Regions from separate parts of the Paenibacillus sonchi genome, predicted to be linked through region 1. Evidence: predicted binding sites of a transcription regulator. Region 1 holds the regulator's gene; each other region holds the start of a gene.
The links. Region 1 encodes LexA, which represses DNA repair genes until DNA is damaged. Its sites were predicted from a motif close to CGAACATATGTTCG; they were not measured.

Region 1 (10,128 bases):
AGCACGGCCTGCATGCTACTTTTATGCCTAAGCCTCTTTTTGGGATGAACGGGTCCGGTATGCACGCGCACCAATCCTTGTTCAAAGGCAATGAGAATGTGTTCTATGACGAAAGCGACACACTGGGTCTGAGTAAAACGGCGCGGTACTACATGGCAGGCATTCTTAAGCACGCACGTGCTTTTGCAGCCATCACTAACCCGACAGTGAACTCCTACAAACGTCTTGTTCCAGGTTATGAGGCACCTTGCTACGTGGCCTGGTCTGCCAGCAACCGCAGTCCAATGATCCGTATTCCAGCTTCCAGAGGACTCAGCACACGCATCGAAGTCCGTAATCCGGACCCTGCGGCTAACCCTTACCTGGCACTTGCTGTCATGTTGAAGGCAGGTCTCGACGGCATCAAGCGCCAGCTCGATCTTCCGGCTCCTATCGACCGCAACATCTATGTGATGTCGGAAGAAGAGCGGATCGAAGAAGGTATTCCAAGCTTGCCGTCCGATCTGAAGGAAGCGCTGGGCGAAATGATCCGCAGTCATGTCATTACCGAAGCCCTCGGTGAACATGCCTTGGCTCATTTTTATGAGCTGAAAGAAATTGAATGGGACATCTACCGTACTCAGGTTCATGAGTGGGAAAGAGATCAGTACATGACGCTTTACTAGAATGAATCAGCCCTTAACGCTCTGAGCGTTGAGGGTTTTTTTTATAGTTTGGAAAATTATACAATGCTAAACAATGTGGATATCTATGAAGCTTCAGATGAATAGGGAGGTGCAGGCGGAATAGGCTCCATCGGCGGAATAAAGCGGACAGAGATGGCCTTATTTTGCGAAAAAGTTTGTTTACCAGGCGTATGCGGACTCATCTGAGACTTTGTTTGTTATTGGACATACCCAAGAAGACATAGCAATCACGATCAGTTATTTAGTTGAAAAGAAAAGCCCCGTTGCCGGGGCTTTTGCTGCAGATTATGAGTTTGCATACTTGATGATTTCGTTAGGAATCGCCGTTTCCCCAAGGATGGATTCTACTGCCTTCCAGGCTTCCCGGAACTGTTTCCCGCTATAATTGGTGCGGCTGCCGGCCGGGTTAGACAGTGACATGTCAAAAACGATAAATTCGCCTGCTTCCTCGCTCACCCTAAAGCTGACGGCGCGGTCCTTTTTCTGAATTCTTATTTCCTCCAAAGTGCTTCCTCCTTACAATTCAGTCTGTTCTCAACTAAATTAGTCTTACCAAATCCTGCAGGGAAAGGCAAGCCAAGTCATAAAAATGACACTTGCTAAAAAGATTGTTTTCATGCCAGATTCTAAATAATTAACAGAATGCACTCTTTTTTATGGAAAATAAACAGCTTGACTCGTTTACATATAGTTCCGTACCGCTGTATACTACCTATGTATGGAAATTCTCCTCTCTGAAATGGAGAGTCTGTTAATTTGTTATACATAGATTCCAAAAAATTAGGGGATTGCCTGAGTGGGTATCAACCAGCCGATAAGGAGGTGCCTTTTTGAAGTCAACGTATAAAGTTCTGACGAGCGATGCCGATTTGTTCGCCGCGGCGCTTGCTCAAGTGAAGGTATACGTCGTTCAGTTAATCGAAGGCAAGCCGCATGTTATAGCAGACTATGCCGGACCTGTGCAGAGATGGACCCCGGATGATGTGCTTGTAGCCGGAATGTGTTACAGCCGGGATGGATTTGAGTTCAGAGTCCGTGTTCCGAAAAAACAGGAATAATCGATGGTCCAGCCTTCTTTTGGATGGGAGTATTCCCATTCTTCTTGTGAGCTGCTGAGAAGCGGCTCATTTGTTGTCTTCAATTTTACTGCCTGATCGCACATGCCAATGCGGCATCAATTGCATCTCTTATACTATCAAACGTAAAAGGGGTGTAAATGATGACAGAACGCGAGCGTGCAAGAATCCGCAGAGCGCTGAATTTGCTGCGGACGCAAAGAGCTATTTTGCTGGAGAGACTGGAAGAAATCAATGAAAATTTGCGGCGGGTGCCGAATCCCAGCCGGGCGAGACGCGAGCTGCTGGCTGCAAGAGCTTCCATACGTGAAGCATTGCGCTTAAATACTGCTGCGATCCGGTTACTCCGCAGTGTTCTGTAGTTAGCTTGGGGAGTGGGAGCAGTAGTTTCTGCATTTCAAGGCATCCTTCGGGGTGCCTTTTCAAGGTTGCGATGTATCATAACCTACATAACTGGAGGATGACGGGAATGGAAGAAGGTTTGCGGCAGCGATTGGGGCTGCTTAGCGGAGGTGGTGGGGCGCTCTGAGGTGGAAGTGTCCATTACCAAAGAACAGGGTCGGCGGCTGATCGAAAAAGTGGTTAAAAGCGCAGTGGTTTATGCCAGAAAGCTGAAGGAACCCGAGGAGGTTCAGCTTGCGCTGGCAGAAGGCATTTTGGATGAACTCGGATACGAGCAGACGCAGCAATAAAGCTGAGTGCCTCCGTGATTTTAGTCTGCGGGCCATGGTGATGTTCACCAGGAGGCACAAGTCGTTTATTGCTCCAATATGTAGAGATGTACTTGTACAGCTTTACAGGAAGTTAAAGGCCGTAATTTGATCCGCATAAACAATAAGCTGCTTATATTCAATTACAGTCTCATAATTAGCAAAAGGACGTACAACCACGTTGTCCAGGACAACAAAATTGTAGTTGAATGATTTTTCGGGATGCTCAGCACCCAGGTAGGAGATGTATTCGTCTACGATAACATCGTCCATCAGTGACTTGAAATTAAAAACATCTTCCTTGCTGCTTGTATTCGTAGCTACATTGCCTTCGATGCTGCCGAACGCGGTAAGCAGATTCACTTTGCGTTCTCCATGATTATTGTTCAGCAAAAGATTAGAGAGCTTACCCAGTGCTTCGACTTTAAAATCGACGTGGGTTCTGACTTTGGATTGATTCAAACCAGGCACTTCCTTTCAAGATTTAATTTTACAATGTACAAGTTTCGACATATTACTGCACTTTTCCTGTTAGTACGCAAAATAAATGTTAGAACATGAAGGACACCCTGCGAAGACGCTGCTGCGCGTCTGGCATAGGTGTCCTTTACGTTTGTTATTCCCGAATGGTTACCCTGGTTCCAACTGGAACGGTAGCTGCGAGCCACAATACATCCTCATTGTACATACGAATACAGCCGCGGGAGACCATTTTGCCGATAGAGGAAGGGTCATTGGTTCCATGAATCCCGTAATGTGGTTTGGACAGGCCCATCCAAAAGGCGCCGAACGGGCCTCCGGGGTTACGCTGTTTGTTGATAATGGTGTATTCTCCAACCGGAGAGACCGTTAACATTTTGCCAATCCCTACAGGGAAACCTCTAATAACAGTGTCATTGTCGAGCAGATACAGCATCCGCTGTGACAGATCAATAATGATTCGATAGGCGGGCATCGTGATCAGCACTCCTTTATGATCAGGATATGAGCGGAGAGGATGGAGCGTTCTGAAATAATTAGCATCGGCGAGTTAAAAGGAACAAATGTTCCCATCGGGTAAAAAGGGCATATGGAAAGACTGGATGGCGAGCAAAATAGGTTACGCGGAAAGGTCTAATAGGAGAAAGGAAAAAAGACTGTCCGCCAATTCCAGCGGAGCAGTCTTAATAGAGGGGGAAAGCTAATGAATATCGCGGAATAGGCCGATAACTCTGCCCAGAATCGTGACACGATTCAGACGTAGAGGTTCGTATGCCGGATTCTCCGGCTGGAGGCGGATGTGGTCGCGCTCTTTGTAGAAGGTCTTAACGGTTGCTTCATCTTCTTCAGTCATGGCAACCACGATATCGCCGTTATCCGCAGTCTGCTGCTGGCGGACGATCACGTAGTCACCGTTCATAATGCCTGCGTCTACCATACTGTCGCCAAGGACGGACAGCATGAACACTTTGTTGTCTCCTACATAATGAGTAGGCAGTGGAAAGTAATCCTCAATATTCTCAGTTGCTGTAATCGGTACCCCGGCAGTAACCTTCCCAACGACAGGAATGCGTGTTACCGTCTGAACGAACTGATGAACATTCTCGGAATCCTCTTGACCCAGCAATTCTATTGCACGCGGTTTCGTCGGATCGCGGCGGATGAGCCCTTTCTTCTCCAGCCGGTCCAGATGGCCATGTACCGTGGAGCTGGAAGCCAGTCCTACAGCTTCGCCGATTTCCCGGACAGAAGGCGGATAACCCTTGCTGCGGACTTCGTTACGAATAAATTCCAGGATCGCCAGTTGGCGACTCGAAATCTTTGACATCGGAATCAACCCCATATACTATGTTTGGGAAAATTATAACATAGAACTTCCGTTCGTACAAACATAAGTTCTAAAACGTTGGCGGAAATAGCGGTGATTTGTGAATTGAGCTGTCATAATCCGTGAAAAAAGGGTTGTGCATAAGAAGGGAACAATTGTTCGAAAAAACTATTGCTCAAAACACATGTTCGTGTTATATTGATTTCGAAAGTAAGAACAAGTGTTTGGAGGCTGGTTAATATGTTAAAGTACAGCACATACCGCAGTATTTACGATGAGGTTCATGAAGACCATACAGCTTCAATGGATAGACTAAATATTAAGAATCTGCTTTTATCTTTAATATCATCACATCGCAATCGCAGATTCATCCGGACAGATCATATTGTAAAGCTGGCTTTGATTGTTCTGCTGGTGATCTCAGGGTTTACGGTGGTGGGCAATGTGTTTGCAGGATCAGTGTCTTCGGCCAAGCAGGAAAAGAGGGTCGTAGTGGAACGTGGGGATACTCTATGGAGCATTGCACTGAAGAATAAACCGGCTGATATGAAAACGGCTGTATATATAGAAGGAATCAAACGAACAAGCGGCCTGGAGAACAGCAATATCCAAGCCGGAGATGTGCTTACTTTACCTGTATATTCATACTGAAACAGTACCCATAGATGGAGCTAAGAGCTTTCAGGGAGCAGACCTTGACAAGCTCTTTTTCTCATGGCACAGTTAGAATGAATTTATAGAGGAGGGAAACACATTGAATATTGATGAATTGGTCGCCCGCATCAATGAATTGGCGCGCAAACAGAAGAGTGACGGCCTGAATGAAGAGGAGCTTGCGGAAAGAGCCAAGCTGCGCGAGATCTACCTGGGCAATATCCGCAGCAACTTCCGCGCTCAGCTCAACAACATTGAGATTGTGGATAAATAAGAGCATGAACAAGGCAACAAGGCAGGAGTTAATGATGCTCTGTTCCTTTTCATAGATATTTTAGGATGACTAGGGGGAACTGACATGGCCCGTTCTTGGGAAAGAATGGTTCAACGCAACACACAGCAAGTCAACAAGCAACGCAAGAAGCAAGGGAAAGAATCCATCTATGCTTCAACCTCTTCTGCCGCTGCCAAGAGCAGCGATGTTTTCAAAGGCCGCAACATCGTATTTCCCGTCGTGCTAATGCTGCTGGGCATTATGTTCTGGGTAGTTGGCTCCATTGATGAAGCAAAAGGAAGCGGCATTCTCGCCAACTGGCTGGGAGTAGTGCTGTATTTTCTGCTTGCGGCACTGCTGTTTTTCCGCCGTCCGTATTTGAAGGTTGAACGCGCCAGACTGTCCACCATTAAATATAACCGGGAGCGTCTGCTGCCGGCAGCAGATATTGAGAAAATTACCGTTACTCGCGGCACAGTCTCTATCAAGTATAAAGGCAAGCGCACACAGTGGGTATTCTCCAGACTGATCAACCGTTATGACATTAAGGCTATGACAGAGCGTCTGGAGCAGTTCGCCAAGCAGAATCATGTGGAAATAGTGAACGAATAGTAAAGATATAGACCAGCATAGGGAGAGGGAGAACTACAATGCCGATTTCAGCCGTACTCTTTGACCTTGATGACACACTGCTCTGGGATGAGCGGAGCGTAGAAGAAGCATTCCGCTATGCCAGTGAAGCAGCAGGAGACTCCGTCGATCCCCGGGAGCTGGAAGCAGCGGTCCGCAGGGAAGCAAGGAATCTGTATGAATCGTATGAGACATTTCCGTTCACCAAGCTGATAGGAATCAACCCTTTTGAAGCGTTGTGGGGAAATTTTACGGCCGGTGAACAGCTTGAATTCCGTCAAATGGAGCAGCTTGCCCCTGTCTACCGCAAGGAATCCTGGCGCCGCGGACTGGCCGCGCTGGGTGTGGAGGATGAAGCTCTTGCCGAAACGCTGGCGGCTAAGTTTGCCGCAGAACGCCGCAGCCGCCCGTATATATATGAAGAAACACTGCAAGTGCTGGATGAGCTGAAGGGGAAGGTGAAGCTGCTGCTCCTGACGAACGGTTGTCCTGCATTGCAGCAGGAAAAGCTTGACGGAGTTCCGGAGCTGGTTCCTTACTTTGACCATGTTGTGATTTCGGGGAGCTTTGGCAAAGGCAAACCGGACAAGGGGATCTTCACACATGCCATGAATCTGCTGGATATCACCCCCGAGGAAGGAATTATGGTGGGTGACAAACTGACAACCGATATTCTTGGCGGACTTGGAGCAGGCTTGACAACCGTATGGATTAACCGCACCGGCAAAGCATCCGACCCGGAGATCACACCGGATTATCAGATTGGACATCTCAGCGAGCTTCTGCCGCTTGTAGAAACTTTATAGCACCGCTTCCAAGAAGCCGTTATCCTGATTTGGGATGCGGCTTTTTTATTGAAAAAGGAAGTGTATGTGACCATTATCACGGCATAGTGCGGAAAAATGAGTTTATTTACTGATAATTCGAATATTATGTGTATAATAGATGAGAATGCTTCACAAGATGTCAGTATTATCATGAAATCTACCAATTACCTGGGAGGACTCCAAATGTTGAACCCAAGGAAACTGACTGCGTTGTTATCGTTAATCATTGCGGCAACTCTTTCTGGCTGCTCTGGCGGCAATGGGGATATGAATCATATGCATGCTGAGTCAAATATATCCATGGAGCCTATAAAAGTAGAACTGTCCTGGAGTCCTCAGCAGGTTGCAGCGGGCCAGAAGGTGGTCTTTGAGGCGCTGGTTACACAAAACGGCCAACCGGTGGATGATGCGAAAGAAGTTCTTTTTGAAATCGTCAGCAACAATAATACAGAGTCAAAGCTTGAATTCACAGGCGAGTCAGCAGGGAATGGTATATATAAAGCAGAAGGAACGATGGAAGCCGAGGGGGAGTTTACTGTGACCTCCCACGTAACAGCACGGACACAGCATTCCATGCCCAGCAAAAAGCTAGTGGTCCAGCCCTAATAGGATAGAAACCTGGACGGAATCTGCCGTCAGCAATTACAGATAAAGCAGAGAGGAAAGGAAGGCTTTTCGAAATCCTTTAATTCTGCTAAACTTACTCTAATGTTTTACTGGGGGATAGAAAGTGGCTAAATTCACACTTGCTGAAAGCTTACAGCAGCGCATACTGATTCTTGACGGAGCAATGGGTACGATGATTCAACAGGTGCCGCTTACCGGTGCCGATTTTGGCGGGGAGGAGCTTGACGGCTGCAATGAAATGCTGGTCCTTACCCGGCCTGAGCTAATACAGGGCATCCACGAGAAATATCTCGAAGCCGGTGCGGATTTAATTGAGACCAACACTTTCGGTGCTACCTCTGTTGTACTGGCTGAATATGATATTCCGCAGCGGGCGCGTGAGATTAATCTCGAAGCAGCCAGACTTGCAAGGAATGCCGTAGACAAATATGACACACCTGACCGGCCCCGCTATGTGATTGGAGCTATGGGCCCGACAACGAAGACTCTCTCAGTAACCGGAGGGGTCACCTTCCAGGAGCTTGTGCAGAGCTATGAGGAGCAGGCAGCCGCGCTGATCGAAGGCAAAGTAGACGCACTGCTGCTCGAAACGTCCCAGGATACCCTGAATGTGAAGGCGGGAAGCATAGGTATCCGCAATGCTTTTGAACAGTCGGGTATCACCCTTCCGGTTATGATATCGGGGACAATTGAGCCTATGGGGACTACGCTTGCCGGCCAGAACATAGAAGCCTTTTACATTTCGCTCGAGCACCTGAAGCCGATCTCCATCGGCCTCAATTGTGCGACCGGACCTGAGTTTATGCGCGATCATATCCGTTCCCTCTCGGCGATCTCCTCCGCAGCGGTGAGCTGCTATCCGAATGCGGGACTGCCCGATGAGAACGGCAATTATCATGAGTCGCCGGATTCGCTTGCCCGCAAGCTTGCGGGATTTGCGGAGAAGGGCTGGCTGAATATTGCCGGAGGCTGCTGCGGGACAACGCCGGATCATATCCGTGCAATGGCTGAGGTATTGGCGGAATATCCGCCCCGGGGACTCGACGGGCAGCATCCGCCTGCGCTTTCAGGGATAGAGCCTGTATATATCGAGAGCGACAACCGCCCTTACATGGTGGGTGAACGCACAAATGTGCTCGGCTCGCGGAAGTTCAAGCGGCTGATCGTGGAAGGCAAATATGAGGAGGCCTCTGAAATCGCCCGGGCCCAGGTGAAGAGCGGTGCGCAGGTGATTGACGTCTGTGTGCAGGACCCTGACCGCGATGAGAGTGCAGATATCACGAAGTTTCTGGAGCTGGTAGTCAAAAAGGTCAAAGTTCCGCTAATGATCGATACCACCGATCCGAAGGTGATTGATCTGGCGCTGCAGTACAGCCAGGGAAAAGCAATCATTAACTCCATTAACCTTGAAGATGGCGAAGAAAAGTTCGAACTGGTCACACCATTGATCCATAAGTATGGGGCGGCAATTGTTGTGGGGACCATTGACGAGTCAGGACAGGCTATAAAGGCTGCAGATAAGCTGAATGTTGCCAAACGTTCTTATGAACTGCTGGTTAATAAATATGGACTGGCCCCGGAGGACCTGATTTTTGATACGCTGGTATTCCCTGTAGGTACCGGGGATGAGCAATATATCGGCTCCGCCAAGGAGACGATTGACGGAATCCGGCTGATCAAGGAAGCCCTTCCTGAAGTGCATACGATTCTGGGCATCAGCAACGTTTCGTTTGGTCTGCCTGAGGCAGGACGCGAGGTTCTTAACTCCGTGTTCCTCTATGAATGCACCAAAGCCGGACTGGATTATGCCATTGTGAATACGGAAAAGGTGGAACGCTATGCTTCCATTCCTGAACAAGAACGTTATCTGGCCGAGCAGCTGATCTATAATACGAATGATGATACACTTTCCGCCTTTGTAGCCGCTTTTCGCGGTAAGAAGGTGGAGAAGAAAGAGAAGATCTCCAATCTCTCTCTGGAAGAGCGCCTCGCATCCTATGTGGTGGAGGGGACGAAGGAAGGCTTGATCCCTGATCTCAATGAGGCTCTAACCAAGTCAGGACCGCTGGAGATCATTAACGGGCCGCTGATGGCGGGAATGTCCGAAGTCGGAAGGCTGTTCAACAACAATGAGCTGATTGTCGCAGAAGTGCTGCAAAGCGCTGAAGTGATGAAGGCGTCTGTCAGCCATCTGGAGCAGTTCATGCAGAAAGATGAAACCTCGGTTAAGGGCAAGATCATGCTGGCAACCGTTAAGGGCGATGTGCATGATATCGGCAAAAATCTGGTGGAGATCATTCTCTCCAATAATGGTTACGAGATTATCAATTTGGGCATAAAAGTACCACCGGAGAGTATCATCGAAGCATTCCGGCGGGAAAAAGCCGATGCGATCGGGCTGTCCGGCCTGCTCGTGAAGTCGGCACAGCAGATGGTGCTGACTGCCCAGGATTTGCGCACAGCCGGTATCGATGTGCCGATCATGGTTGGCGGTGCGGCGTTGACCCGCAAGTTCACCAAGACGCGTATCCGTCCGGAATATGACGGGCTGGTGCTCTATGCCAAAGATGCCATGGACGGTCTGGATATCGCCAACCGGCTGATGAATCCGGAGGAACGGGTCAAGATCGAAGAGGAGGTTCGCCTTGAAGCGGAGGCCGCTGTAGCTGTCGCTCCGCAGCAGGAGCTTCCCGTGCTGACCAGGGCCGTCCGCTCGAAGATTTCGCCGGATGCGCCTGTGTTTACACCTCCCGATCTGGAACGGCATGTCCTGCGCAATTATCCGCTCGGGCATATTATCCCCTATGTGAATATGCAGATGCTGCTGGGTCATCATC
Region 2 (10,128 bases), 3.7 Mb from region 1:
AAGAGAACCGCAACTTCAGAATTTTCGGACCGGATGAAACGATGTCGAACCGCCTGGGTCCTGTGTTTGAAGTGACCAAACGCCAATGGATGGATGAAATCAAGGAACCGCACGATGAATTCCTCGCTCCTTATGGCCGGGTGATTGATTCGCAGTTATCCGAGCATCAGGCCGAAGGATTCCTGGAAGGTTACGTATTGACAGGCCGTCACGGTTTCTTCGCAAGCTATGAAGCGTTCCTGCGTGTAGTGGACTCGATGATTACCCAGCACTTCAAATGGCTGCGCAAAGCAACAGACCAAAGCTGGCGTGCGGATATTCCGTCCCTGAATGTCATCGCAACATCGACAGTGTTCCAGCAGGACCATAATGGCTACACTCACCAGGACCCGGGCTTGCTCGGCCACTTGGCAGACAAGAAACCGGAATTTATCCGTGAATATTTGCCGGCGGATGCCAATACCCTGCTGGCTGTCTTCGATACGATCTTAAATGACCGTCAAAAGATCAACCTGATTGTGTCCTCCAAACATCCGCGCCCGCAATGGTTCTCGGCTGATGAAGCCCAAGAGCTGGTGGACAAAGGACTGAAAATCATCGACTGGGCAAGCACCTGCAAGGGTGAAGAGCCTGATGTGGTTATTGCTTCGTCCGGTACTGAGCCTACCATGGAGAGCCTGGCTGCCATTTCCATCCTGCATGAAAAGCTGCCTGGCCTGAAAATCCGCTATATCAACGTGGTTGATCTTTTGAAGCTGAGAAGCCAGAAGCTGGACCCGCGCGGTTTATCTGACGCTGAGTTTGATCAATTTTTCACAAAGGATAAACCGGTCATCTTCGCATTCCATGGCTATGAAGGTCTGATCAAGGATCTGTTCTTCGACCGCCACAACCATAACCTGCATGTGCACGGGTATCGTGAGAACGGCGATATTACCACACCATTTGATATGCGTGTGCTGAATCAGATGGACCGCTTCGACCTGGCGAAGGAAGCTGTACTAAGCCTGCCGGATGCCGGTAAATATCAAGCGATCGCGGACGAAATGGATGCGATGGTGAAGAAGCACAACCAATATATCCGTGAAGAAGGCATCGACCTGCCAGAGGTAGAGAACTGGGTATGGAAGGCTTTGAACTAAAGGCATAAAGGTCTATTATAGGGATGTCCTGAAACGTCATGAAAATGGCTGCCGGGGCATCCTTTTTGATTGTATAGGAAATTATACAGTGTCAGAAAATGCGGATATCCTGGAAGCCTTAGAGAATATAAGCGACGCAGGAGGATTGGGCTCCATTCGCGGACGGAAGTGGACTGAGGAGCCCTTATTTTGCCAAAGATCTTACTTTTTCAGCAGTTACGGACTCAGGTGCCGTTATATCGTCCGATGGAGCCCAGAATAAAGGGGAAAAGGACAAATAGAGTCATCTCAGTCCGTTGTCCTGCGAAATGGACGAATCTTCATTCAATAACGGCTTTCCTGTCCGCAACGGCTGCGGATCGATCGTGAAGGGAGCTCACCGTGTCCGCAGAATGACCCACACCATAATCATACGGCGCCCAATGCAAGTCTTAACTGACTTCCGGGCAAGCGTTGTGCATGTGGTATCTCCTGAGGTCTAAGAGTTTTGATTACTCCGTGGAGAAGTGCTATTTTAATATGAAACAGGTGAAGGAGGTTCTCAGAATGAGCAAGAGGATTTCATCGTCTGATTGATTCGGCGTTCAACTATGAGAACGAAGGGGCTGTGGGACAAGCGGTCCGTCAAAGCCCGGTGCCGAGAGAAGAACTGCTGATCTGCTCGAAGCTGCCGGGGCGTCATCACGCTTACCAGGAAGCGCTTGAAACGATTGAGGAATCATTATATAGAGGCGGTCTGGATTACTACGATCTGTATCTGACCCATTGGCCCAATCCCAAGGTGGATTTGTATGTGGAAGCCTGGCAGGCAATGATCGAGGCGAAGAAGCGGGGCTATATCCGTTCCATCGGGGTCTGCAATTTCCTGCCGGAGCATAATGAACGCTTAATTAAGGAGACGGGTGTCGCTCCGAGCATCAACCAGGTGGAGCTGCATCCTTGGCTTAATCAGGAGCACCAGCGTGCCAAAGATGCTGAACACGGCATTGTCACCGAGTCGTGGAGCCCGCTGGGCTGTGGTCACGATATGCTGAAGAATGAAGCGATTGGAAGTATTGCTGCAGCTCATGGCAAAACGCCTACCCAGGTGATACTGCGTTGGCATATTCAGCTTGGCGCGATTCCGATCCCCCGAGCGAGTTCTATAGAACACCAGAAGGAGAACCTGGATATCTTCGATTTCCAATTGTCGGAAGCGGAGCTGCAGGCAATCTCTGGACTCAGCAGGGAAGACGGCCGGTTGTGGAATCAGGACCCGGCTGTGTATGAGGAGATGTGATGGGATAGATTAACAGTTGAGTATTGAAAAATAGTAAAGAGGAGCTTTCGCCCCTCTTCTTTTATGACTTGCTATTCAACCACTCGGAACGAATGATTCCTAAGTGACAAACGTCTTCGTATTTGCCCCATTTCAAAACTTCATTTCTCGCAAGTCCTTCAACAACTAATCCTGACTTTTCCATAACCCTTTTAGAACCGATGTTTTTCGACATGCATCTTCCATGTATTCTTTCAAGACCCAGGTTCATGAACCCGAAATCAATCAAAGCTTGGCAGGCTTCCGTGGCAAGACCCGTATTCCAATACTCTGGATGAATAAAAAATCCCAGTTCACCGTTGTTATGTTCTTTTGACACACTGATTAATCCGCAATTCCCTACATAATTGTTAGGAGAGTCTTTTCTGAACAAGCCCAATTCATATGCCTTACCCTCATCAAAATTCCCATCTACATAGTTTATCCACCAATCAACGGTCTGCCTTGGATATGGATGGGGGATCATAATTGTGGTCTCTGCAATCTTACGTTGGCTAACTACCTGGAATATGAATTCCGCGTCCTCTTGTTTGTACCGTCTCAATAGCAGTCTACTGGTTTCTAACACTAAATGTTGAACATCCCCATGTACATCAATCCTTTCCGGTATAGAGGTTTATTCCAAATATAAATGTATCACTATAGAATAATGCGGTCTATAATTCATTGCCGGTTAAATGGTTTTATAATACCCGCTGACTTCGCCCCTTCAATCATGGAAGCTTCATCATGTAAATACTACTGCCTGGCCTCATACAATCGTCTGGCGTCTGAATCCTGGCTCAAATATTGTAGAGTATCCATCGCTTTCTCCAAACCCGGCTCATTCATCCTCAGCATCTCCCAATGTGATGTGGTGGATTATGACTGTTCTGATGAAATCAGCTTTGGAATGGACCATCTCCATCTCCCAGCCGGAGCGACCTTTCTTCCAGCTTCTTGCTGCTGCCTGTTAACTTACCGCCACTTGCTGCTGTTGTGCTGCCCTTCATCTCCGTAAGGTGCTTCCAGTACCGCTTGGGCATCAGCGAGGACCGCAGCCGGTCGTTCTTGCGCTCGCGGATGCCGATGGCGTTATAGAACCCCTTCCATAGGCGGCGGTATTCTTCCTCCGCAGCATCCGGCTCCGGCGGTATCCATTCCTCGAGCGGAATAATGGCCTGCTGTCCGGGCTGGTGGATAAGGGCCACGCGGTGGGTTTTGTCGTAAATCATGAAGCTTTCGCCGTAGAAGCGGTCGCAGAAATGATCCTGAATGACGGGCAGTACGAATCCCTTGGGCTCAATGACCGCCGCCATAACCGGACCGTACACGGAAAAGCGCACAAAACCCAGGTACAGATGTGCCTCCCGCCGGAGCTGTTGAACCGCCTTATGCAGGGTATTCACCGTATCGTCAGCAAGCATGTTCATTACCTTGCGGCCATGGGTGAAGCCGAGGTATAGAAAATTCAGCAGCAGCAGCTCCCTGTCCGGCGTGCATGACCAGAATCCCAGGCGCACGAGTTCCTCTGCCTCAGGACAGATGCGCAGCGGGAGCGATTTCAGCACCCGGTCTGCTCTGCTGCTGTCGGTAGCAATCCATTTCGATTCCAGCAGCAGGCCTTGTTCTTCCCCGTCCGAATGGATGGCAAGCGGGGTTTCCTTCCATTGATAGCTCTCGAACACGCAGCACAGCAGGCCTTCAAAGCTGCCGTCATAGGTATAGGCCAACGCAGCCGGCTTAAACATTAAGGCCAGTCTCCTCTCTTATGCACCGCGGCCCCTGCCGCCGGCAATGCTGCCAGATCGGAGTCGTCGAAGAGGGTGAGCTGCTCGTACTGCGGCGGCTCTAACGCAGCAAGCTCCTGTCCGGACATCAGTGAACGCAGCAGAGTGTGTTCACTTACCTTCAGGCCCTCCAGCATTTTTCCTTTGCAGGTAATGAAAAATTGTGCGCGTTTGAGTACCACGCCAAGCTTCTTCAGGGCAGCGAAATCCAGTGCTCCGGCCCGGCGCGCCTTAACAATCCGCTGTGCGCTCCTTACGCCGATTCCAGGCACCCGCAGCAGCTGTTCATACGCAGCACGGTTGATTTCAACCGGGAATTGTTCCCGGTGGTTCACCGCCCAGCTGCATTTGGGGTCCAGCAGGGGATTAAAATTAGGCGCAGCTTCATCCAGTAACTCCCCCGCCTGAAAGCCGTAGAAGCGCAGCAGCCAATCGGCCTGATAAAGGCGGTGCTCCCGCAGGAGCGGCGGTTTGGTGTCTAGAGCGGGCAGGAGAGAATGCTCCACAACAGGGGTATAGGCAGAGAAAAAAACGCGCTTCAAGCCATACTTCCGGTAAAGCCCTTCGGTGAGGGTCAGGATACGGAAGTCCGTGTCAGGCGTGGCCCCTACAATCATCTGGGTGCTCTGGCCGGCGGGAGCGAAGCGGGGGGCGTGGTTATATTTGACGAGATCCGAGCGGTTCTCGTTAATCTTTTCCTTAATCAGGGACATAGGCTTCAGAATAGAGCTCTTGCTTTTGTCGGGAGCCAGCCGGCCGAGACTTTCCTGGGAAGGCAGCTCGATATTGACGCTCATGCGGTCAGCCAGCAAGCCGAGTCTGGACAGCAGCACATCATCTGTGCCGGGAATCGCCTTCACATGGATATAACCCCGGAAGTGGTAAGTGTTCCTCAGGAGCTCAAGAGCGGCAATCATTTGCTCGGTTGTATAATCGGGACTCCGCATAATCCCGGAGCTAAGAAACAGGCCTTCTATGTAATTGCGGCGGTAAAATTGCATGGTCAGATCTGCGAGTTCCTCCGGTGTCAATGCAGCCCGGCGTGTCTGGTTCGATTTACGGTTCACACAATAAGCGCAGTCGTATATGCAGCCGTTGGTCATCAGCACTTTAAGCAGTGAAATACAGCGCCCATCTGCAGCAAAGCTGTGGCAAATCCCCATGCTGACCGCATTGCCCAGGCCGCCGGCCTGGTTTTTACGCTCGGAGCCGCTGGAGGTGCAGGCGACATCATATTTGGCCGAAGCCGTTAAAATTTCCAGTTTCTCCATCATATCCATACAGAATCCCCCTCATATTGGGAATTATATACCGAACATGTGTTCTTGTCAAAGATAGATGGAGGAGGTGATGCCGGGCTTTTTTGCAAAAATGTATGCGCATTCCTTCTTATGCTATAATAGCAACTAATAGCTAGGAGAATAAACATTATCAGTTGTCATAAATAATAGATTGGGAGTGTTAAGGGGATGAGAGGGTATAATATTTGGCGTCCGTTGATGCTGATTATGGTTGCGCTGCTTACGAGAACTTTGGTGAACAGCGTATGTCTCATGTTTGGAATGTCACCGGATTCAGCAAGCAGTGTTGCGATGATCGGCATGATTATTGCCGCGCTGGTGATGTATAACCGGATGATGAAGCAGAGGAGGAAATAAAAAATTCTGGCCCGCAGCAGCGGTCAGATTTACGGCTGCGGCAGTAGTAATAGCTTATTTGATACATTTAAATGGTCATACCGCCCCTTTGATTCTTGAAAGGGGATTCTTTATAGTAGTAGATATGCACGGGTTCGGAAAATCTTAGAAATTTCGGAAGGGGCAAGCCCCTTTCTAAAGAACCTGCACTGGATAGGTAAATGACAATCAGGAGGAAACGAAATTGACTACACAGAATTTAGGAGTTCCATTAGAGGGTTTTGCAGAATTCAGCCGGACTGTAGGTGCAGAAGGCGCGGTGCTGCTGAGCAATGAAGGTCAGGTGCTTCCGCTGCGGAACGGGGAGACCGTTTCGGTGTTTGGCAGAACCCAGGTGAATTATTATCGCAGCGGCACAGGTTCGGGCGGGAGTGTGCATGTCTCCTACACAACCAACCTGCTGGATGGGCTGCGAAGCAAAAAGAACCTTGCTGTCAACGAAGAGCTGGCGGCGGTTTATGAGAAGTGGATTGAGCACAATCCTTTTGACAACGGCGGCGGAGCCTGGGCGGCAGAGCCGTGGCACCAGAAGGAAATGCCTCTGACCGATGAGCTGGTAGCCCAGGCCAGAAGCAAGTCGGATAAGGCGATTATTATCATCGGACGCACAGCAGGGGAAGATCAGGATAATGCCGATGCGCCGGGAAGCTACCAGTTAACCGCGGACGAGCAGACGATGCTGAAGCAGGTAACGGCTTATTTTGAGCAGACCATCGTCGTGCTGAATGTGTCGAATATTATGGATATGAGCTGGCTGAACGATACCAGCTATGCGCATCCTATTCCTTGTGTGCTTTATTCCTGGCACGGCGGGATGGAGGGGGGCAATGCCATTGCCGACGTGCTGTCCGGAGAAGTGACGCCAAGCGGTAAATTAACCGATACCATCGCGTATTCCATCAACGATTATCCTTCAACTGCAAATTACGGCAATGAGTTCAAAAACTTTTATCAGGAAGATATCTATGTGGGCTACCGTTATTTTGAAACCTTCTGTCCGGAAAAAGTTCACTTCGAGTTCGGCTACGGGATATCTTATACCACCTTCCATATCGAGCCGGAAGAAGCCAGGCTGGTCAGCCGGGACGGTAAAAAATATGCTGAAATCGCGGTGAACGTAACCAATACAGGAACCGTTTATGCCGGAAAAGAGGTTGTCCAGGTCTATTACGAAGCACCGCAAGGCAAGCTGGGACAACCGGCCAAAGTGCTGGCGGCATTCGGCAAAACGGGGGTCCTCCAGCCGGGCGGGTCGCAGCGCCTCCTTGTGAGCTTCCCGGTTCATTCGATGGCCTCTTATGATGACGCCGGTGTGACCGGGCATCCTTCTGCTTATGTGCTGGAAGCGGGGACCTACCGTATTTATGCGGGAAGCAGCATCAAGAAGTTGGTTGAAGTGCAGGTAGAAGGACACAAAGGTTATGTGCTGGAAGCTCTGGAGGTAGTCGAACAGCTGCAGGAAGCGCTGGCGCCAACCGAAAGCTTTACGCGGATGAAGCCGGGCGCCCGGAAGGAAGACGGTTCCTATGAACTGCTCTATGTTGACGTACCGACGCGCAAGGTTTCGCTGAAAGAGCGGATTGAGCAGAATCTGCCCGCAACGCTTGAACAGACCGGCAATCAAGGCTATACCTTAAGAGATGTGCATGATGGAAAAGTAGACATGACTACCTTCATCGCCCAACTGAGCGACCAGGACCTGGCAGTCATTGTCAGAGGGGAAGGGATGAGCAGTCCGCTGGTTACACCGGGGACGGCTTCCGCTTTTGGCGGAGTCAGCGACCAATTATTCAACTACGGCATTCCGGTAGCTTGTACGGCAGACGGCCCTTCCGGGATTCGGATGGACAGCGGACACAAGGCGACTCAGGTTCCAATCGGAACACTGCTTGCAGCCACCTGGAATGCAGAGCTGGTTGAAGAGCTGTATGTCATGGAAGGCCGGGAACTGGTCAGAAACGGTGTAGACACTTTGCTCGGACCGGGACTGAATATCCGCCGCAGTCCGCTTAATGGACGTAACTTTGAGTATTTTTCGGAGGACCCGCTGATTTCCGGAGTATTTGCAGCAGCGTGCACGCGCGGGATTATGAAAGGCGGCTCGAATGCCACCCTCAAGCACTTTGCCTGCAACAACCAGGAGAAGCACCGCAGCAAGGTGGATGCTATCGTATCTGAACGGGCTGTCCGTGAGATTTATCTGAAGGGCTTTGAGATTGCGGTAAAAGAGGGCGGCGCGAACTCGGTCATGACCTCCTATAATCCGGTTAACGGGCATTGGGCTGCTTCGAACTATGATCTGAACACTACAATTCTTCGCGGCGAATGGGGTTTTCAGGGTATTGTGATGACCGACTGGTGGGCCATCATGAATGATGTTGTGGATGGAGGTCCCGCAGACCGCAAGAATACGAACTGGATGGTCCGTGCGCAAAATGACCTGTACATGGTTGTAAGCAACTATGGCTCCGAAGTCAACGCCTATGATGACAATACCCTGGACTCGCTGGATAATGGCACGCTGACCCGGGGCGAACTTCAGCGCTCTGCCATGAATATCTGCCGGTTCATCATGAATGCGCCGGTATTCTCAAGACCGCATGTGAGCGAGGAGACCGTCGAGAGCTTCAAGGCGAATCCCGCCCTTTCGGCTGAGCAGGCACAGTCGCTGGCCCAGAATGCACAGGTGAAGCCTGATGCAGCTGGATCGACCGTTATCAGAGTGGAACAAGCGGGTGAGTACCGGATTATCGTGGGCATCATGAGCACTGAAACGGAATTGGCACAAAGTGCATGCAATGTGACCTTGAACGGTCAGATGCTGGCCACTATTCAGACGAACGGTACGGACGGCAGATGGATCAGACAGAAGCTGGTGAAGGTTCGGCTGGAAGCCGGCCTGTATGAAATGAAACTGGATTTCGTTAAGCCGGGCCTGCAGATGGACTGGATTGAATTCAAATTATTGTAGTGCAAGTGCAGCAGCATATTCAAGAGTTAAGTTAATCAGCATGGATAAAAAGACGGCCTCGCTTTTACAGCGAGGTCGTCTTTATTTTTGGAGCCGGAGGGATTTGGAGATATTTGTCGAATTAGCTAGGTATAGCTTGCATGTGAAGGAGGTGAATCCCGGTGCCGCTGGTGAATTCTCCGGCAGGCATACGGGAGAGGCAATGTGGAACTGGCTGAGAACATCCAAAGCATCGGTGGCCAAGCAGGAGAGTGTGGACCAGCATGCAGAGACGCCGGCAGAAACCTTCGGTCCCCAAATCATTATCATAACCGGAACAAGCGGTGCAGGGCGGAAGCGCACGGCCAAACAGCTTAGTACCGCTCTTGGAATCCCTTATGTCATCCCCTATACTACGCGTGCGATTCGTTCTCAAGAGCGGGACGGGGAGCATTATCATTTCATCTCTGAGGGTGACTTCCAGGCAATGGCCGATAAGCATGCGTTCATCCAGTCCGTCCATTTGGAGCGGGGGCGCTATGGCATTGCAGAACTTGAGCTCGTGAAAGGGCTTGAACAGCATAATGCTGTCATTATTGTGGTGAATCATGAAGGCGTCCGGGCATTCCGGGAAAAATACGGTGAGAATGCCTTGCGGGTTTTTATATACGTGACGAAGAAGGATATCCAGCTGCGGCTGGAACGGGAAGCAGCTCCGTTTGACCTGATAGATGAATACTTGGGAAATTATACGGAGCAAGTAGTCTATAAAAGGGAATCGGAGTTTTTAATTCAAAATATGGACCCGGAAGTCACGGTCCAGAGAATCAAGGAGTTTGTGGAAGCGAGAATATCGAGGCAGACGTAGAGTGCTGCTACCATATATAGGCTGGCAAGAAGGCACCTTAAGGAGGTGTCTTCTTGCCGTTTATGGAGTGGCCGGAGAGAAAAGCTATGTTTAGAGCGGGAACAACCCGGTTACATTACAAGGAGTAGGGGCACCCTAGACGGAACCAATTCAACATTTTAATTCAAGAGGAGGAAACATAAGATGACTGACCAATACAAGATGCAGGACCCGGTCAAGCAGTACACAAAGGCTGGCCCGGAATTTGAGCAGCAGCAGAACCCTCCGGGCCTTGAACAGGAAATGAACCCGCTGCCGGATGCGGGACAGGATACGTACCGCGGAACCGGGCGTCTTGCCGGACGCAAGGCGATTGTTACCGGAGCGGACAGCGGAATTGGCCGC
Region 3 (10,128 bases), 950 kb from region 1:
CCCACTCTTCGCTGACGGCTTTGGAGAAGACACTCGCCAAGGGCAGCAGCATGATCAGTCCCAGGGCAATCAGAAACGCATATACCCCGATATCCAGCAAAAGATCGCCTTTGGTCCGTTTTGTCATTGTTGTCCTGCTCCTTTCTTTTCTCACCAGATCCCGCGCTTCAGCAGTTTGCGGCTGATATAGTTGCCGGAGACAATGAGAATAAAACCTACGACCGAGTTGAATAATCCGACTGCCGTGCTGAAGCTATAGTCCATTTTGCCAAGGCCGATCCGGTATACAAAGGTTCCGATGACATCAGCCGTCTCGTAGACTACCGGATTGTACATGGTAAGAATCTGCTCGGTCCCGGCATCGAGAACGGAGCCCAGGCGAAGAATGAACATCAGCACCACAGTAGGCAGAATCCCCGGCAGCGAGATATACAGCATCCGGCGGATCCGGCCTGCCCCGTCAATGGAAGCGGCTTCATATTGCTCCTGGTCAATCCCGGCGATAGCGGCAATGAAGACAATGGCATTCCAGCCCACCTCCTTCCACCCGGCAGTGAAGACCACCAGACTGCGGAAATACTGGTTGCTGACAAAAAAACTGACCGGCTCACCGCCGAACCACTGGATGATGTTGTTGACGAGCCCCCCTGAGGTCGAGAGAATCGTCACGAACAATCCTGAAATAATAACCCAGGACAGAAAATGCGGAAGATAGATAATCGTCTGGATCGTTCGTTTGAAAAACATCAGCCGCACCTCGTTCAGTACCAGTGCGATGACTATCGGAACGGGAAACAGCAGCACGATCTTATACACGCTGATCAGCAGCGTATTCATGAATACCTGTCCGAACTCTTCGGACTGGACCAGCTTGTGAAACTGCTCCAGCCCCACCCATTCACTGCCTCTGATGCCGTCAAAAATATTAAAATCCTGAAAGGCGATCAGTACTCCATACAAAGGCGTATATTTGAACAGCAGCAAAAACAAAAGACCGGGTATCAGCAGCATATAATAGTCCCTGTTCCTCCAGGCGATTCTCCACTTGCTTGCGGACCTGCTTCTGGCTGCGGCTGCTCTGCTCTTCCGGTTCAACTCCGTGGCACCTGCGCCCAAGTCACTCACCCCCCATATGCTTGTGAGTTGATTATACCGGGGAACGGGAAACGGCTTGTAGAGGGTAATCTGATTATTTCTGGTCTCTGGCGACTGTAAATCCGAAAGCGCTTAACAGGCAGGAGTCAGATACGATGATCAAAGGTTTCGGAGGAATATTTTGGAGAACCAAAAATCTTGAAGCTATAAAAAAATGGTACAGTGAAGTGTTGCAGGTTGAAATAGAAGATTGGAATGGGACAGTTATTTTCCAACAGAACAACAAGAGATGTTAAATTTCCAAGTATATAATCTAGACAAGACGATTAAACATCTTGAACGTATCGGTGTACCCCTTGCAAAGAAAAAAGAGAGCAGTGAAATTGGACAGTTTATTTGGATTGAAGATCCTGAAGGCCGGCTGATCGAGCTTTGGGAAAACTAGCGGGATACTTTATTTTTTTATAACAGCTTTCACGCTAACCCTTACCACTGTGCCCGCGCCCGGTTCCGTTTCAATGGACAGGCCATAGCGGTTTCCGGCAAAATAACGGATTCTTTCATGCACATTGTATAATCCGAACGAACCGTCCATCCCATCCGCCTGTTGTCCGGCGGCAGGTTCAAGCAGCAGGCGGTTCGCCTGCTTCGGGTCCATCCCGATGCCGTCATCCGCCACAGTCAGCACAACATCGCCGTTCTCCAGACGCACCGAGATTTCAATCGTCCCCTGTTTGGATCTCGTCTTGCGTATGCCATGCAGCAATGCGTTTTCTACCAGCGGCTGCAGCGTCAGCTTGGGGATGATATAAGACTCCAGGCCAGGCTCAGCCTGGATAGAAAACGTGAAGGTAGAAGGAAAACGGTTCTGCTGAATCTCCAGGAACACCCGCGCCAGCTCCAGTTCATCCTCAATGCTGACATTATCGCGGCCTTTGTTCAGACTTAGCCGGAAATACTGGGCCAGCGCCTCGATCATTTCGCTGGTATCCTCGGCATTATGGGAAATCGCTGACCAATTAATCATATCCAGGGCGTTGTAGAGAAAATGGGGATTGATCTGGGCCTGCAGCGTCCTCAGCTGGGCTTCACGCTCCTGTATCTTTGCCTGATAGGATTCCTCCACCAGGTTGTTGACCTTATGTATCAGATGATCAACACTGCGTTCCAGCAGGCGGAAATCCCCGTCCGGCATCGACCGGCGCTCCTCCAGCCACCCGATCCCCTCCTTGCGGATCATGCGCAGGATCATCTGCACCCGGCGCTGTACGCCCTGGATCATGAACATCAGCAGCACAAACACCAGCACAAGGAACATGACCGTAATCCCCGCCAGGGTTGCAATACTGGTGAACTGGCCAAGCGCCGTGGCGCGGTGCGAGATTTCCGCTTCCGATACCTGTGCCACCAGCTTCCAGCCTGTCGTGCCAACAGTGGTGTATACCACATTTACGTTGTCGCGGCCAATGGTTCTTTTTACAACTCCTTCTTCAGAATGGCTGATGGCGCTAAGCACGTCTTCGGGAAGCTGGTTCATCTCTTGCTCGGAGCCTGCTTCTGCACCGGGTTCCTCACCGTCAGGTCCAGCTGTTCCATAGATCAGCCTGCCGCGCCCGTCAAGCAGATACGGTGCATACTTCTCCGAGAATTGCAGCTCCGACACAATCTCCTGCACCAGCGTTTCAGAAACATCCATCACCAAAACGCCGACAATCTCCTCATAGTCCCGGGGGTTGCGCAGCAGCCGGGCGGCAGAGAAAATCTTCTTTTCCCCATAATCGTTATAGATTTCCGGATATACTCCCGTCCAGACAATGCCCCCGCCAGCCTCCTTCACAGCTTCGTACCAAGGGTATTGGTCCATATCTGCCAGCGGATACAGGTTAATCCGGTCACCGCCGTACATCCGGGAAGCCTCAACAAAAAACCGCAGCCGGAAAATATCCTCATTCTCCTGGGCGGTTTCGGCAAGATTCCGCAGCTCCCTGATCTGGCCCAGCTGATCGGTAATCTTGTCCTTTTGCAGCAGATTGTCGTACAGGATCTGGTTCATGAAGACGGAGTTGCTGCTGTCGCGGATATGGTTCAGCTTATAGGTCAGGTTCATTCCCGCTTGCTTCAGGGTGAGCTGCATCGTGCGGGTCACTTCCTTCTCCAATACATCATTGGAGCGCTGATAAAAGGTGCCCAGCATAATCGACACAGGCAGCAGAATGAGCAGGGCATAGGCAAGCAGCCAATTTTTCGCAGAGAGAATCCCCTGACTGAGTCCAATCAGATAAGCCCAGGCTTTTTTCATAAGGCAAACACCCCGTTCTGCCCGGCTTGTTCCCGCAGGAGTTCAGGCGGCCTCATTTCAGCTGCTCCCTGTATGCGCTTGGTGTACATCCCGTTATTTTTTTGAACAGCTTGCTGAAGTGGCTGGGATCGGTATAACCCACCGCATAACAGACCTCATACAATTTATTCTGCGGATCTTTCAGCAGGTTTTTGGCCTGCTCTATCCGGACCTTGGTCAGATATTCAAATAAGGTTTCTCCGGTTTCCTGCTTGAACAGCAGTCTGACGTAGGTAGGGCTGAGATATACGCCTTCAGCGATGTCCGCTGCGCTTAAATTCTCGGAATATCTCTGCCCGATCAGCAAGCGTACCCGTTCAATAACCTCGCTGGCTTTTCCACTACGCTTCAAACGGGAGTAATCGCAAACCTCTTGCAGATATGCCGCAGTATACTGCAGCAAATCATGTATCGTTTCCTGGCGCATTACCTGCTTCCAGGCTTCCATCTCCTTCTGCTCCCAGTCCTCTGACATCCCGTTCAGCTCAAGCATAACCTGCCCGGATTGCAGGATCAGATGCAGGCTGACATTCTGGGCATAACGGGAGCCCTGCCCGCGGTTCTGCTCCAGCCGTGCAAAAATCTGCTCCAGCTCGCTCAAGGTTCGCTCCCGGTCTCCTGACCTTAATGCCGTGAGCACCCGTTCACTCCACTCCGCTTCATAGCGGTACCGCAGATGCTCAGCGGATTCCAGCTTGTCCATCGAAAGGATGCGGTTTTTGCCCAGATACCATTTCTGGTCTGCCGCACCTCTCGCCTGCTTATAGGACAACGGCAATTCCGGCAAGCTGCTGACGCCCTCGCCCACCCCGATGGTCACACTGAGCTTCAGCCATTGCCGCAGATTGTCACGGATGGATTCCGCCAGCAGGAGAAGCTCCTGCTCGGGAGACTGAACCTCCTCAGCCTCTTCCGCATCTCCGTCATCCAGCTGCCGGGTCAGCAGAATTCCCACATACTCTCCGGGCTGCTTCTCAAAGGTAATGCCCCGCATCTGCTTGTCGATTAACTCCTGTATAATATTCAGCACCGTGTAGGAAAGCAGCTGCTTATCCTGCTCGCTGCGGGTATCCAGTACCTGCGGCACATCATCAATCATAATGACGATGACGATGTAATCGCTTGCAGATAACAACGTCAAATCCAGAAACTCCAGCTTCTCCCGGATATGCGCCGGATTAATGCGGTCACTGATTACAGACAGGAGAAACCGTTCACGCAGCAGCGGCAGGCTCTGGGCCAGCTTGGCCTGCATCTCTTTCACACGGCTGCGTTCCCTTGCTTCCGCATCAAGCGCTCCCGTCACCTTGCCCATGACAGAGGCCAGCTCTTTGCGGCGGATGGGCTTCAGGAGGTAATCCACCGCGTGGATCTGCAGCGCAGACCGCAAATAATCGGCATCGTTATGCCCGCTGATGAACACGATTTTGGTGAAAGGCAGCACCGCACGCACTTCCGCCGCCATCCGGATGCCGTCCATCGCCGGCATCTGCACATCGGTCAGCACGATATCCGGCTTCAGCGCCTTGATCATCTCAAGTCCCGCATCTCCGTCATCCGCCGTGCCAATCAGCTCGATCCCCTGCCCCGCCCAGTCCACATAGCTCCGCAATCCGTTCAGCACCGAAGGCTCATCGTCAACAATGACCAGTGTTTTCATTGGAATGTCCCTTTCTGTAACTGTTATATTGGCGCTACAAAAATTTCTACAAACAAAGGCATTCTCCTTCCTCAAGTGTAAATTCTGATGTCAAAAAACGCCCGGTTTCCCAGGCGCTTTATCATTACTTCTATTTAGCTGTCAGATCATATGTGAAGCAGGCAGCAGCCTCCACCTGCTTAAAGCCCTCTGCGATATACAGTGCCTGGGCACGCTCATTTTCAGCATTTACACATAATACAGTTTGCGTGTATGACTGCTCCTTGGCGAACTGCAGTGCCGCTCTGAGCAGAATTCTTCCAAGCCCCTTCCCTTGATATTCCGGCAGTACAGCCAAAGGGCCAATGTTCATGATGGGTGAGCCTTCGTAGTCATCATCGGCTCCACGGACAATTCCGACCGCCCGGCTGTTATGGTAGAGGATTAATAAGCCGTTGGCAATGTAGTCATTGCCGGAGATCATCTTAGTTACCATCTCCGGGGTGGCCGGCGTTTCACTTCCTTTAAGTTTGGCAAAGCCGGCATTTCTCACCTCACACCAGACAGACTCATCGGCTCCAGGCCGTAAGGGCTTAATTTCGTACCCGCTGGGCAAGCTGAAATCGGGAATGCTCTCTTCATCTCTGACGAGTAAATAGGAGTAGCGCTCCACGACAAATCCGGCAGCCAGCATATTGTTCGTCTCTCTTGTATTCACCGTCGGCACAAATATATCCAGCCTATCCAGACCTGCCGTATGCGGTAGAATGGCTTGCAGCAGCTCCCGGTAAAGCGCCTGATCAGCTGTATCCGCCTGAAAAATCCGAAAACGGCCTTTCCGCCCTCTGCGGTTGTAATCGTTCAAAATCAGCGAAGCTGCTGCAACCAGCGTTCCCTCTGCATTTATCGCAACATATGTGGGGTTCTCTTCAGACAGCTCAAACTCAGCAAGGTCCTCTTCATATAAAAAGGATTCATCAACCTCCGCCCGGTATTTCCGGCAAAAATTCAAAAATTCGTCTCTTCTGTCCTGACTTAACGCTTCAATTTTCATTAGCTTGTCATCCTTCCAGCCTGTATTATTGCTTCTTCAAGATAGCAGAAGTGAATTCAACCGGAAAGGGAAAAAACAATTATGGACTATTCTATCCTTGATGCCATCGCCAAAAGCCCGCTAAGAGGCTCACTATACCATTTCACCAGAGCCGGGAATTATACTTTCTGATCCCGAGCGGGTACCTGCGGCTTGGAGCATTATCTGTGAGCCGCTGGTATTGCCTGCCTCTCAGCGGCCTTAACAATTTTTGAGATCACCGAATTTATCTGGACGCAAACTCCTCTTCCGTCAGCTCCATGTTGATCGCCATAGCGGCCTTACTGCCCTGGGCAGCAGCATAGATTAATTGCGAGGGCATCACATAGGAGGCATCTCCGGCAGCGTATACTCCGGGTACTGAGCTTTTCCCCATCTCATTCGTGGCAATTCCGCCCGTCTCTGTCACTTCATAACCCAGCTGTGCCTGAAAAGCCGCCTTCGGCTGCAGCCGCGGAGCAATAAATCCCCCGGTCCGCCCAAGCCGCGTTCCATCTGCAAATTCCACCTGCTGCAGCTTACCTTCACTGCCTATAAATACTGTGACAGGCTGCTCAATGATCCTAATATTTCTGGACGCAAGAAGCTCCCGCTGCTCTTTTGTCAGCACATCTGCCCCGCCTGTGGCAACAATCAAGTCTTTGCTCCAGTTATACAGAATTTTGGCCATATGAAACACTCCCGGCTGGTCAGACAGCACAATAAGCGGTTGATCCCGAAGCTCCCAGCCATCACAGTAGGGACAATTGAACAAACTTCTTCCATAATGCTCACTCAACCCGGGAATATCGGGAAAATCTCACGCAGCCCCGTGGCGATCAGCAGCTTGCGTGCCGTGAAGGATAGCCCGTCTTCCGTGACGATTGAAAATTCATTACCGGTTCGGCGAACATCAGTGACTTGGCTGGAATGGTGAGCAACCGACGGATACCGCAGCACCTCTTCATAAGCTATACGCCGGAATTCGGCCGGTGTGACACCATCTCTGGTAATAAAACCGTGAGAGGCATGAGTTACAGCGTTTCTGGGCCGGTTGTTATCGAGCAAAATCACCTTCCGCCTCGCTCTGCCGAGCACCAAAGCCGCATTTAATCCCGCCGGCCCTCCACCGATAATGGCACAGTCATATCTCATTCAGCTTCTCCTGTAACCAGGGTACGCAGAGTCCTGGCCGGAAGAATCCCCGTTTCCTTATATTTTAATGTGCTATTCTGAAAAATAAGTGTAGAGGGGATACTCATAATGCTATATTGGGCAGACGTAACCGGATTTTCATCCACATTGACTTTAATGACACTAACCTTCCCTTCTGCCTCATTTGCAAAAGCCTCCAAAATAGGAGCATACATTCTGCACGGCCCGCACCAGGAAGCCCAAAAGTTCACTACCGTTACTCCGTTTCCCTGAACCAGCTGATTGAAATTCTGATCTGTTGCATGTTGAATTGCCAATTCTATCGTCCTCCTATTATAACTTTTATAGACTCTTTATATCCTTTATTCATACAAAAAAACTTAAATAAAGGATTTAATATATCTATAATAGACTGGATAGTCCTGAAAGAGCATAACTGCGGCGGATTCGTTTTCACTATCTTCAGCACAGTTGTGCCAGATTGGGTGTTAGCCTAAAACTCAAAAATATGTAAAAAGCTCCTGAACCGTCACAAAGACAAATTCAAGAGCTCATTCATTGTTAAATTGATGCGGTCGAGAGGACTCGAACCTCCACGGTATTGCTACCACACGGACCTGAACCGTGCGCGTCTGCCAATTCCGCCACGACCGCATATCATTGGACTCGCTTTCGCGGCCACAAGATAGATCATACCACGCAGGATTCATTGAGTCAATATTTTTTCGCAATTATTTTTATTGGCATAAATTTCTGTATAAATATTGCTTTTATTTGCTTGTTAGGAGTATAATGAGAACAAAGGTTCGCATACTATAAATGAGGTGATTTATATGGCGACTACCAAGAGAAGTACACTAAATACACCATTGATCCCAGAAGATATAACCAAAGATGAAAAGTCACTTGTCCGAAGCTATTTGCTGCTGACGTTCATTCATAAAGTATTTGAACGCGATTGCCGGGTCATCGGCAAGAGCGGATTGTTCAAGACACCGCAGTTGTATATGGAGCTGGTGTCTGGTGCAACGAAGAAGACTTCTCTTATGCTGCAGGAGGTCACCCGTGAGCTCACCGCGCATAATCTGAAGATCACAACCGTCCGCCAGGACCAGCGTGGCGTAGAGGCCAAGTATTCCTGCCGCGGCTATGCCGGAGAGATGAATATTCCATGGCCCGGCTTCCGTAATGAAATGATGCTGCGGATGCGTGCCTATCTCGGTCTGAATCCTGAGCTTAATGTGCTTCCCAGGGAAGAAGCGGTGGAGCAGATGGCCTTATCGATTTAAGACCTGCCAGCAGCACTAACAGCCCCGTCCTATAATCGGACGGGGCTGTTAGTGCTGCTGTATATTATATACTCTCCGGCTCTTGTCGGGGTTCGGCGAAGGGCTGGTAGATATAGTTGCGGTCCAGCTTCACAACCCGCTTATTGGGCCGGCGGATCATCACTTGAGACTCGTCCCAAGCCAGCACAATCCCTTTTACATCATTGCTCTCCAATCCGTCGCGTACAACCCGTATCTTCTCACCGGAAATCCGGTACGCATCCAGCTGTTCATCACTGATCATAAGCCTGAAGTCACCTTTCCTTTCCAACACGTCCATTCCCTAATCCAGCCGTGAAAAAGACCCAAATGAGTACTCATCCGGGTCTAGTTGCTTGCAGATCAATCCTTATATCTTATGAAGTTCTATATCAGCGCTTCATTCTTCTCAAACCAGAAGTCAAGAACTTTAGCGGACATCACACGTTGCTCCAAATACTCCACCTGATGATCACTGAATTTCTGTCTCCAGTTGAAGGACAGCTCTTCACACAGACTCGTGATGGTCAGAAGCTCAGACCAAGCGACGTAACGTTTGTACCAGAAAAACTGAGGATGTTCGATCATATAGGGATACAGGTCGTCGAATTCCGTATGTTTGCAATCCAGCGCACGTTCGAAGTGATCCTTGGCCTCGGTTAGTTTATCAATAAAAAATTGCTCTGTCACCGGTTCTTTCCCCATCGTGACGCCTCCTCTCTCATGTCTAATGTTTATTATAAAGGAAAAGTTATAGAGTGGAAAGCAGATGTTTTAAAAATAGGCTAACTTCCTCTAATTGTCACCCTTTATTCGTCAAAGACAATTTTCCCGTCACTCAATGACATAATGCGGACAAGCGACTCCAGCCGGATCCCCTGTTCCCGAATGGTTCTGGCCCCTGCCTGGAAGCTTTTTTCTACAACTACACCGAGTCCGACCAGTTCGGCACCGGAACGGTGGATGATTTTGATCAGACCACGCGCAGCATCGCCGTTAGCAATGATATCATCGATAAACAGCACCTTGTCATCCGGGGAGATAAACTGCCGGGAGAGCATGATGTCTGTAACGATGCCTTTGGTGAACGAAGGAACTCTTTCACAGAGCGCATCCGGATCAGCGAGCAGCGTTTTTTTGCGGCGGGCAAAAACCAGCGGCACCTTCATTTCATAAGCGGTGGCAAATGCCACGGCAATACCCGAGGATTCCACGGTAACCACACGGGTAACTCCAGCATCAGCAAATCTCCCGGCAAACTCCCGTCCCATTTCCATCGTCAGCATAGGATCAACCTGGTGGTTGAGCAGAGCATCCAGCTTCAGCACCTGATCGGAAAGGACGACCCCTTCCTCCAAAATCCGTTGTTTCAATAATTCCATGTTATGAACCTCCATTACCCTTTATAATTCCAGACATTCCGCTGTAACCACTTCATATAAGTATTAGGCGGAAGTCATGTCCTTCTGCTCAACATCATAACCTGTACTATATGGACTGCACAAGGCTATCCTTTGGTATA

Region 2: the regulator LexA is predicted to act here: its motif matches at 5,542-5,555, upstream of JI735_RS09835 (putative DNA modification/repair radical SAM protein).
Region 3: the regulator LexA is predicted to act here: its motif matches at 8,095-8,108, upstream of JI735_RS21875 (YhjD family protein).

What each region holds. Positions count from the first base shown of each region.
Region 1 is NZ_CP068595.1:5,880,930-5,891,057, reverse strand. It holds gene glnA (type I glutamate--ammonia ligase) at 1-665, shown strand, start outside; gene JI735_RS26300 (hypothetical protein) at 972-1,190, opposite strand; gene JI735_RS26295 (hypothetical protein) at 1,517-1,744, shown strand; gene JI735_RS26290 (hypothetical protein) at 1,906-2,124, shown strand; gene JI735_RS26285 (hypothetical protein) at 2,278-2,454, shown strand; gene JI735_RS26280 (hypothetical protein) at 2,557-2,934, opposite strand; gene JI735_RS26275 (L,D-transpeptidase) at 3,089-3,427, opposite strand; gene lexA (transcriptional repressor LexA) at 3,653-4,279, opposite strand; gene JI735_RS26265 (LysM peptidoglycan-binding domain-containing protein) at 4,520-4,930, shown strand; gene JI735_RS26260 (DUF896 domain-containing protein) at 5,034-5,207, shown strand; gene JI735_RS26255 (hypothetical protein) at 5,292-5,819, shown strand; gene JI735_RS26250 (HAD family hydrolase) at 5,858-6,643, shown strand; gene JI735_RS26245 (FixH family protein) at 6,848-7,270, shown strand; gene metH (methionine synthase) at 7,455-10,128, shown strand, end outside.
Region 2 is NZ_CP068595.1:2,120,288-2,130,415, forward strand. It holds gene JI735_RS09815 (phosphoketolase family protein) at 1-1,142, shown strand, start outside; partial or broken gene JI735_RS09820 (aldo/keto reductase) at 1,705-2,421, shown strand; gene JI735_RS09825 (GNAT family N-acetyltransferase) at 2,483-3,004, opposite strand; partial or broken gene JI735_RS38120 (Rpn family recombination-promoting nuclease/putative transposase) at 3,202-3,312, opposite strand; gene JI735_RS09830 (TIGR03915 family putative DNA repair protein) at 3,342-4,190, opposite strand; gene JI735_RS09835 (putative DNA modification/repair radical SAM protein) at 4,190-5,509, opposite strand; gene JI735_RS09840 (hypothetical protein) at 5,699-5,887, shown strand; gene JI735_RS09845 (glycoside hydrolase family 3 C-terminal domain-containing protein) at 6,111-8,897, shown strand; gene JI735_RS09850 (guanylate kinase) at 9,040-9,744, shown strand; gene JI735_RS09855 (SDR family oxidoreductase) at 9,946-10,128, shown strand, end outside.
Region 3 is NZ_CP068595.1:4,932,444-4,942,571, reverse strand. It holds gene JI735_RS21920 (carbohydrate ABC transporter permease) at 1-127, opposite strand, end outside; gene JI735_RS21915 (ABC transporter permease) at 151-1,011, opposite strand; partial or broken gene JI735_RS21910 (VOC family protein) at 1,251-1,540, shown strand; gene JI735_RS21905 (cache domain-containing sensor histidine kinase) at 1,550-3,394, opposite strand; gene JI735_RS21900 (response regulator transcription factor) at 3,447-5,093, opposite strand; gene JI735_RS21895 (GNAT family N-acetyltransferase) at 5,224-6,126, opposite strand; partial or broken gene JI735_RS21890 (NAD(P)/FAD-dependent oxidoreductase) at 6,392-7,299, opposite strand; gene trxA (thioredoxin) at 7,296-7,616, opposite strand; tRNA gene JI735_RS21880 (tRNA-Leu) at 7,870-7,953, opposite strand; gene JI735_RS21875 (YhjD family protein) at 8,133-8,588, shown strand; gene JI735_RS21870 (hypothetical protein) at 8,653-8,871, opposite strand; gene JI735_RS21865 (hypothetical protein) at 8,994-9,311, opposite strand; gene JI735_RS21860 (xanthine phosphoribosyltransferase) at 9,416-9,988, opposite strand.